3 regions of the Psychrobium sp. MM17-31 genome follow, and region 3 is predicted to be linked to each of the others. Evidence: predicted binding sites of a transcription regulator. Region 3 holds the regulator's gene; each other region holds the start of a gene.
What was found. The regulator FliA, encoded in region 3, starts transcription of late flagellar genes. The targets are predictions, from matches to a motif close to CTAAAGNTNNNNNNNNNNNNGCCGATA.

Region 1 (2,271 bases), on a different contig from region 3:
CACCCGACTGATAATCGAGCTCGCGCTGCGTTACTTCCGCAGTTTGCTGATTAATAATTTCAATAGGTGTTGGATCGGGACGTCCCGGACGGAACTCCTGCGCGATAACACTGGTACCTTTAGGAATGTCTTTGACTTCAATCTTATTTTGAACACCAAAAGCGTATTTCATCGAACCAGCGATTTGCTTAAATTTAAGCACATCCATTTCTGACATTGCCAGCAGCAATACGAAGAAACACATCAATAACGACATCAAGTCAGCGAATGTTCCCATCCATGCGGGGAGACCTTCGGGAGGACAGTCGGGACATTTAGGACAATCGTCACTCATGCTTACTCCTCAGGCGCCGGACGTTTACCTTCAGCAATGTAGTTTTGCAGCATGCCTTCGATAACACGAGGATTCTGACCGTCTTGAATAGCAAGAACAGCATCTAAGATGAGTGTTTGGTTCAGAGCTTCTTCACCGCCGCGCAGGCTTAGCTTTTCACTAATTGGCAGTGCAATAAGATTAGCAAGCATCGCCCCGTACATGGTGGTTAACAAGGCTACCGCCATCGCAGGACCGATAGCTTTTGGATCGTCCATGTTTTGTAGCATCGCTACCAGACCGATTAGTGTACCGATCATCCCCATCGCAGGACCAACATCACCAAGCGATTTAAAGAAACCAGCACCCGCTTTGTGACGTTCTAACGTTAAATCGATATCTTTACCTAGCGTTGCTTTTACAACATCCGCTTCGTGGCCATCCACTAACATATCGATGCCCTTTTGCATGAACGGACTTGGAATTTCAGCTTCTTCTAAGGCAAGGAAGCCACCTTTACGGGCAGCATCGGCAAGTTCGACAGCTTTAGCAATTAAATCTTGTGGATCATCGAGCTTAAGCATGAAGGCTTTACCAAACACCTTACCTGCACCGACAAACTGCCCCATCGAATACATCATCATTACTACGAACGGCGAGCCACAGAATACGATAAGAACGGAAGGTACATCGACGAACATCCCGATATCACCACCTTGAACCATCGCCATGACGATCATACCAAATGCACCAAGCATGCCGATTAATGTTGCTAAATCCACTGAGTCTCTCCTGTGCCCAATTTTTTACGCGACTTTGATTTTCGAAAGGAAAAAAGTGCTAAAAGATAACAATTTAGAATTTCTTAACATCATATCGGAACAAGGCGTCATTTGTTTAGTGTTTTTATCAATTTTTATGGAAAAAACACCAAGCAGGCGTAAAAAATTGAAAACATCGGTGAAGTGGGCTAAGGTGGCGCGAAATAGTCAGTTAGAGCGTCGAAATGGCCACTAAAAAAATTGAAAATATGAGTTTTGAAGCCAGCGTTGAAGAGCTAGAAACCATCGTAAATCAACTGGAACAAGGTGATTTACCACTCGATAAAGCCCTAGCGCAATTTGAACGCGGCATTGGCTTGGCTCGCAACGGTCAGCAAAAACTGCAAGGCGCGCAGCAAAAAGTTGACATTCTAATGAACAACAACGGCGAAGCTACTTTAACTCCTTTTGATAATACGCCGGAAAGCTAGTGCCAGTAGTAAAAATTCAACAAAACCAGCAGCGTGTTAATGACTTTTTAGAAAGCGCATTAGCACAAGTTACTGTTAATGAGCCACGCTTGCATCAAGCGATGAATCACGGTTTACTGCTTGGCGGTAAACGCATTCGTCCATTTTTAGTTTACGCCGTTGGCGAAATGTTTGGGCTTGAAAAATCACAGCTCGATCATATTGCAGGCGCTATCGAAGCGATTCACGCTTATTCGCTAATTCACGACGATTTACCCGCAATGGATGACGACGAACTACGTCGCGGCCAGCCGACATGTCATATTGCCTTTGATGAAGCCACCGCTATTTTAGCGGGTGACGCACTGCAAACATTCGCCTTTGAATTACTTTGTCAAGCACCTCAAAGTGATGCCCAAAAAGTTCAGCTAATGCAGTGCCTTACCAAAGCCAGTGGTTATCGTGGAATGTGTGGTGGACAAGCCCTAGATTTAGCGGCGACAGATCGCAGTGTAACACTTGAGCAGCTTGAGCAGATTCATCGCCTAAAAACTGGGGCACTAATTTGTGCAGCAGTTGAGTTGGGCGCCATTGCCGCAAACGCTTCTAGCGCACATCGCGAGCTACTTAGCACTTTTGCACAAAACATTGGCCTTGCCTTCCAAGTTCATGATGACATTTTAGATGTCATCGGCGATACTGAGACCTTAGGCAAGCCACAAGGCTC
Region 2 (2,271 bases), on a different contig from region 3:
CATTGTTGATACTAAAACAATCCACGATGTCGGCTATTACGTAGTTACTGTTATTCCACCGCAAGAGAGTAAACAACCGCCAAAACAACACGCCGGCAAGTTCACTATCACATTCAGTAAACAAGAAGACGGCACTTGGGGCATCTGGTCGGAAGCCAATTCAAAATCGAAGATCAAAAACTACATCAAAGCTAAAAAGGTCGAAGGACTGCACTTTGATGAATACTACCCTATTGAAAACTACGTCGCTCAGCGATAATTCGCAAAGCAATGAATTCTTCGCAATGTCCATGTGGCAGTAATCAACCATACTCAGATTGCTGCCAGCCATTTCACAAAGGCCATAGCCTGCCTAAAACTGCTCAGCAATTGATGCGGAGCCGTTATTGCGCTTTTGTCATAAATGATTGTGATTATATTTATGCAACTCATAGCCCGCAGACCCGTCACACTGTATCGCTAGCAGCTATCAAAGATTGGAATCAGCAATGTGATTGGTTAGGACTGCAAATTATTGAGGGGCCTCAAGATAACCAAGTCCAAAATAACCAATTCCGAGAAAACAAAGTCGAGTTTGTCGCGTGGTATAAACAAGATAATGCGCTGCAACATCATCATGAAGTATCGCGATTTGCGACAGAATTCATCGATGATGAACTAGCGAAACGCATCACTGCCGAAACAGAAAAGTGTTGGTATTATCTAGATGCAACTTATCCCGATAGCGCAATTAAAATGCCATCTCGCAACGATAAATGTATTTGCAATAGTGGAAAGAAGTTTAAAAAGTGCTGTGGGAGCTAGCGCTCTGCGCTAAACCACAAACAAGCTAAGCGACAAATAATTGCGCTTCATAGCTTTGTTGCGCGGCTATCGCTTTATTAATGTCGACTGGAGGCTTAGGCGCACTAATAGTTCTACCTTCAAGTCTTGCTGCAATCGTCGGTGATAAGTTATCAACGATTTCGTCAGAAAAGCCCTCAACGCGATCTAAATCAAAACTCAAGGCATCTGGTTTTAAGCAGTGCTGTAAACGACCTGCGGTTAATCCTTGCTCACGAGAGATATCAGCTAAAGCGATAGAGTAATGTTGATCGGCCATCGCTCTGGTTTTTAGCGTCTGTGTTGTCGGAATTTCGAATTGCTCAGCAAGCGTAATATCACTCTTCTCATTAGTCGTCTGTTCTAACGCAAACTGGTCTTGATCACGAACATCTTGTGACAACATTGAAAGCAATAAAGCAAATTCGCTTTTATTGCCCTGCTGTACACACTCGTTAAGGCGCTGACCAAGTTGTAATTCACCAATAAGTAAATCGCCGATTTGCATTTAATTTCACCACTTTGAACACTATGTATGCTATCGGCTAAAAATATGAAAACTTTAGCGATTTTTTTGAAAAAATCCCTTTACCTCCCGCAATAAAATCTCTATTATTCGCACCACTTGATTGGAGGGGTTCCCGAGTGGCCAAAGGGAGCAGACTGTAAATCTGCCGGCTCCGCCTTCGGTGGTTCGAATCCACCTCCCTCCACCATCAAGCCTCTTCTTTTTATATCTAAATATCTTCTTAATTCATAAATCTATTTTTACAACATAAATCCGTTTAAAGTCCTATTGTTTTATCACTCAAGTCTTTATTTTTCCCTATCACTTCTTATATGATAGTGAAAATAACAATAACGCTTAAAGTTATAGGATAAGTCTTTGTCGACGTTGCAAAAAATACCTTACAACAAGTTAAAAGTACTTTTAGTCGATCCCCAGCGCCCCTTCCAAATTATGATGAAAGGGATTTTGACCAATTTCGGCGTAAAAAATGTCGATTTCGCTGAGAGTGGCGAAGCCGCTTTGCGTTCGTGTCGCGCTAAAGACTATCAATTGCTAATGGTTGAATATAACCTTGGCAACAAAAATGGTACTCAGTTATTAGAAGAGCTAAGAACGCTGCGTTTAATCAAACCAACGGCGCTCTTCGTTATTGTATCTGCCGAAACCGATCGCGCAGTGGTCTTAGGTACCATGGAAATGGCACCGGATGATTACATCATTAAACCCTTTTCCCAGCGTCTGTTAGATAGCCGATTACAAAAAGCGTGGAATAAACGCCAAGCTTTATCATCGGTGTATCAATGTCTAGATAAACACGATCTTCCCCGCGCTATCCTCGCTTGCCAAAATCTAATAAAAGAAAAAAGTCGCTACAGCGCTGTTGTGCTGCAAATGATGACTGGCTTTATGTGCGATGTCGGCCAGCATGAGGACGCAAT
Region 3 (2,271 bases):
GATCATCAACATCATCTTGGCCGGACATTACATCGTGCTGCTTGTTTTTTGGAACCATAGGTCCATCGGCTTCGATGCAGTTGTCAATCTTATCTACAGGCTCCTTTTTCTCATGCTGACCAAACAGTTTCAGAAGATTAATTAAATCTTCTTCGACGTTTTTCACCATTTCTGAAATTTTCTGCAGTACTTGACCCGTTAAATCTTGATAGCCTTGGGCTAATACAATGTCGTTAAGCTTGACGTTTAGCTCATCGGCATCTTTAACAGATTCGGCAAAATAGGCGTCTAATTTATCTCGTAATAACTTAAACTCGCCTACTTTGATCTTACAGTCTTTTAAACGTTCCCAAGATGGGAGAATATCGCGCACGGTTTCTTGATGCTTTTGCGCTAAAGGCAAACATTCATCAACGGCATCCATGGTTTTGTCAGCCGCTTCCGCTGTCATAGTAACAACGTATTCCAAGCGCTCTTTAGCATCGGGAATCGAAAGATTAACCATTGAAGAAAATCTCTCGTCCATACTCATTTCGGTGAATGAATCATGAAATTGTCGAGTCAGTTTACCAACACCATCAAACAATTCATGTTCAATCTTTTGACTCGCGGCTTCTACGATTTGATTAGCTTGAGCAATATCTCCTTGCTCTAATGCGCTAACCAATTCACGAGCTTCTTCTAACGAGATGTGAGCCGTCTCATTATTCGTCATATATCTTCCTAGCTCGGCGAATTAAGATTCAATACGTTGGAAAATTTTGTCTAATTTTTCTTTCAACGTACCTGCGGTAAACGGCTTAACAATGTAACCATTTACACCAGCTTGTGCCGCAGCGATAATTTGTTCACGCTTGGCTTCAGCCGTAACCATTAATACAGGAAGGTGCTTGAGTTTTTCGTCTGCACGAATATGCTTAAGCAAGTCAATACCTTGCATACCCGGCATATTCCAGTCAGTTACTACAAAATCAAAGTCGCCTTCTTTCAACATTGGTAGGGCGGTTTGACCGTCATCAGCTTCCTGCGTATTGGTTAATCCTAAATCTCTTAAAAGATTTTTGATGATTCGTCTCATTGTTGAGAAATCGTCAACAACAAGAATTTTCATATTTTTATCCAAAATATTCTCCAAATGTTACATTGCTAAGCTGCAATTACGTCCAACTATTTAATCGACTCTTAAGTCTTACCATCGCCTGTGAGTGGATTTGGCTCACTCGCGATTCACTAACACTTAAAACTAATCCTATTTCTTTTAAATTAAGCCCTTCGTCGTAATATAACGATAGTGCTAACGCTTCCTTTTCTGGTAACGTCTTGATCGCGTCACTTAATGCACCTTGAAATTTTTCCGATGCTGTGTGGTTAAAAGAATCATCGCTGTGTTCATCATCTGTATGAATAACATCTTCTGATACACCGAGATCTTCTATACCTATAATCTTACCTGTAGATATATCATTAAGCATTTGAGCATATTCGTCTAGGCTTATTGATAACTTTTCTGCAATTTCATAATCTTTGGGATCGCGACCATACTCTTTTTGCAACTCGTCAATGGCTTGCATAACCATTCGGCTATTGCGATGCACTGAGCGCGGTACCCAATCGCCACGCCTGATTTCATCTAACATGGCGCCGCGTATTCTAATACCAGCAAAGGTTTCAAAACTTGCGCCTTTGCTGCCATCAAAGTTTTTCGCCGCTTCCAATAGTCCGATCATGCCCGATTGAATCAAATCATCCAGTAGTACATTAGCCGGCAAACGCCCTTTGAGATGATGGGCTATTTTTTTGACTAAGCCAGCGTGAATGACAACTAACTGATCGTTAGTTGGCGCAGCACTGGCGTAAGCAGCGGCCTTACTCACTCGTGTTTTCCCGTTGTTGGAAGCGATTGTCAACCAACTGTTCAATAAAGAATTCTAGATGGCCACCCGGCTGATTTGGAATCGGCCATGTCATCACCTTATTTGCTAACGCTTTGTATCCTAACGATGCAGGAGATTGTGGGAATAGCTCTGAAATGAGTTTTTGTTTACGGACCGAACGGCGTACATTTTCATCAAACGGAATTGTTGCAACAAGCTCTAACGCAACGTCTAAGAAGCGATCTGTTACGCGAGTTAACTTAGCAAACAGCTCTTGCCCTTCGCGCATATTTCGCACCATGTTGGCAACAACTTTGATTCTAAATACGCCGTGCTCACGAGATAATAACTTAATCAGTGCATAAGCATCGGTAATTGAGGCAGGCTCATCACACAC

Region 1: the regulator FliA is predicted to act here: its motif matches at 1,188-1,214, upstream of pomA (flagellar motor protein PomA).
Region 2: the regulator FliA is predicted to act here: its motif matches at 1,362-1,388, upstream of MHM98_RS11340 (VC2046/SO_2500 family protein).

The regions. Positions count from the first base shown of each region.
Region 1 is NZ_JAKRGA010000002.1:440,104-442,374, forward strand. Features, by position in the region: gene MHM98_RS06535 (flagellar motor protein MotB) at 1-334, opposite strand, end outside; gene pomA (flagellar motor protein PomA) at 337-1,095, opposite strand; gene xseB (exodeoxyribonuclease VII small subunit) at 1,320-1,565, shown strand; gene ispA ((2E,6E)-farnesyl diphosphate synthase) at 1,565-2,271, shown strand, end outside.
Region 2 is NZ_JAKRGA010000003.1:567,354-569,624, forward strand. Features, by position in the region: gene MHM98_RS11330 (nuclear transport factor 2 family protein) at 1-259, shown strand, start outside; gene MHM98_RS11335 (YchJ family protein) at 271-804, shown strand; gene MHM98_RS11340 (VC2046/SO_2500 family protein) at 830-1,330, opposite strand; tRNA gene MHM98_RS11345 (tRNA-Tyr) at 1,454-1,538, shown strand; gene MHM98_RS11350 (response regulator) at 1,709-2,271, shown strand, end outside.
Region 3 is NZ_JAKRGA010000001.1:387,377-389,647, forward strand. Features, by position in the region: gene MHM98_RS01675 (protein phosphatase CheZ) at 1-715, opposite strand, end outside; gene cheY (chemotaxis response regulator CheY) at 737-1,123, opposite strand; gene MHM98_RS01685 (RNA polymerase sigma factor FliA) at 1,158-1,874, opposite strand; gene MHM98_RS01690 (MinD/ParA family protein) at 1,867-2,271, opposite strand, start outside.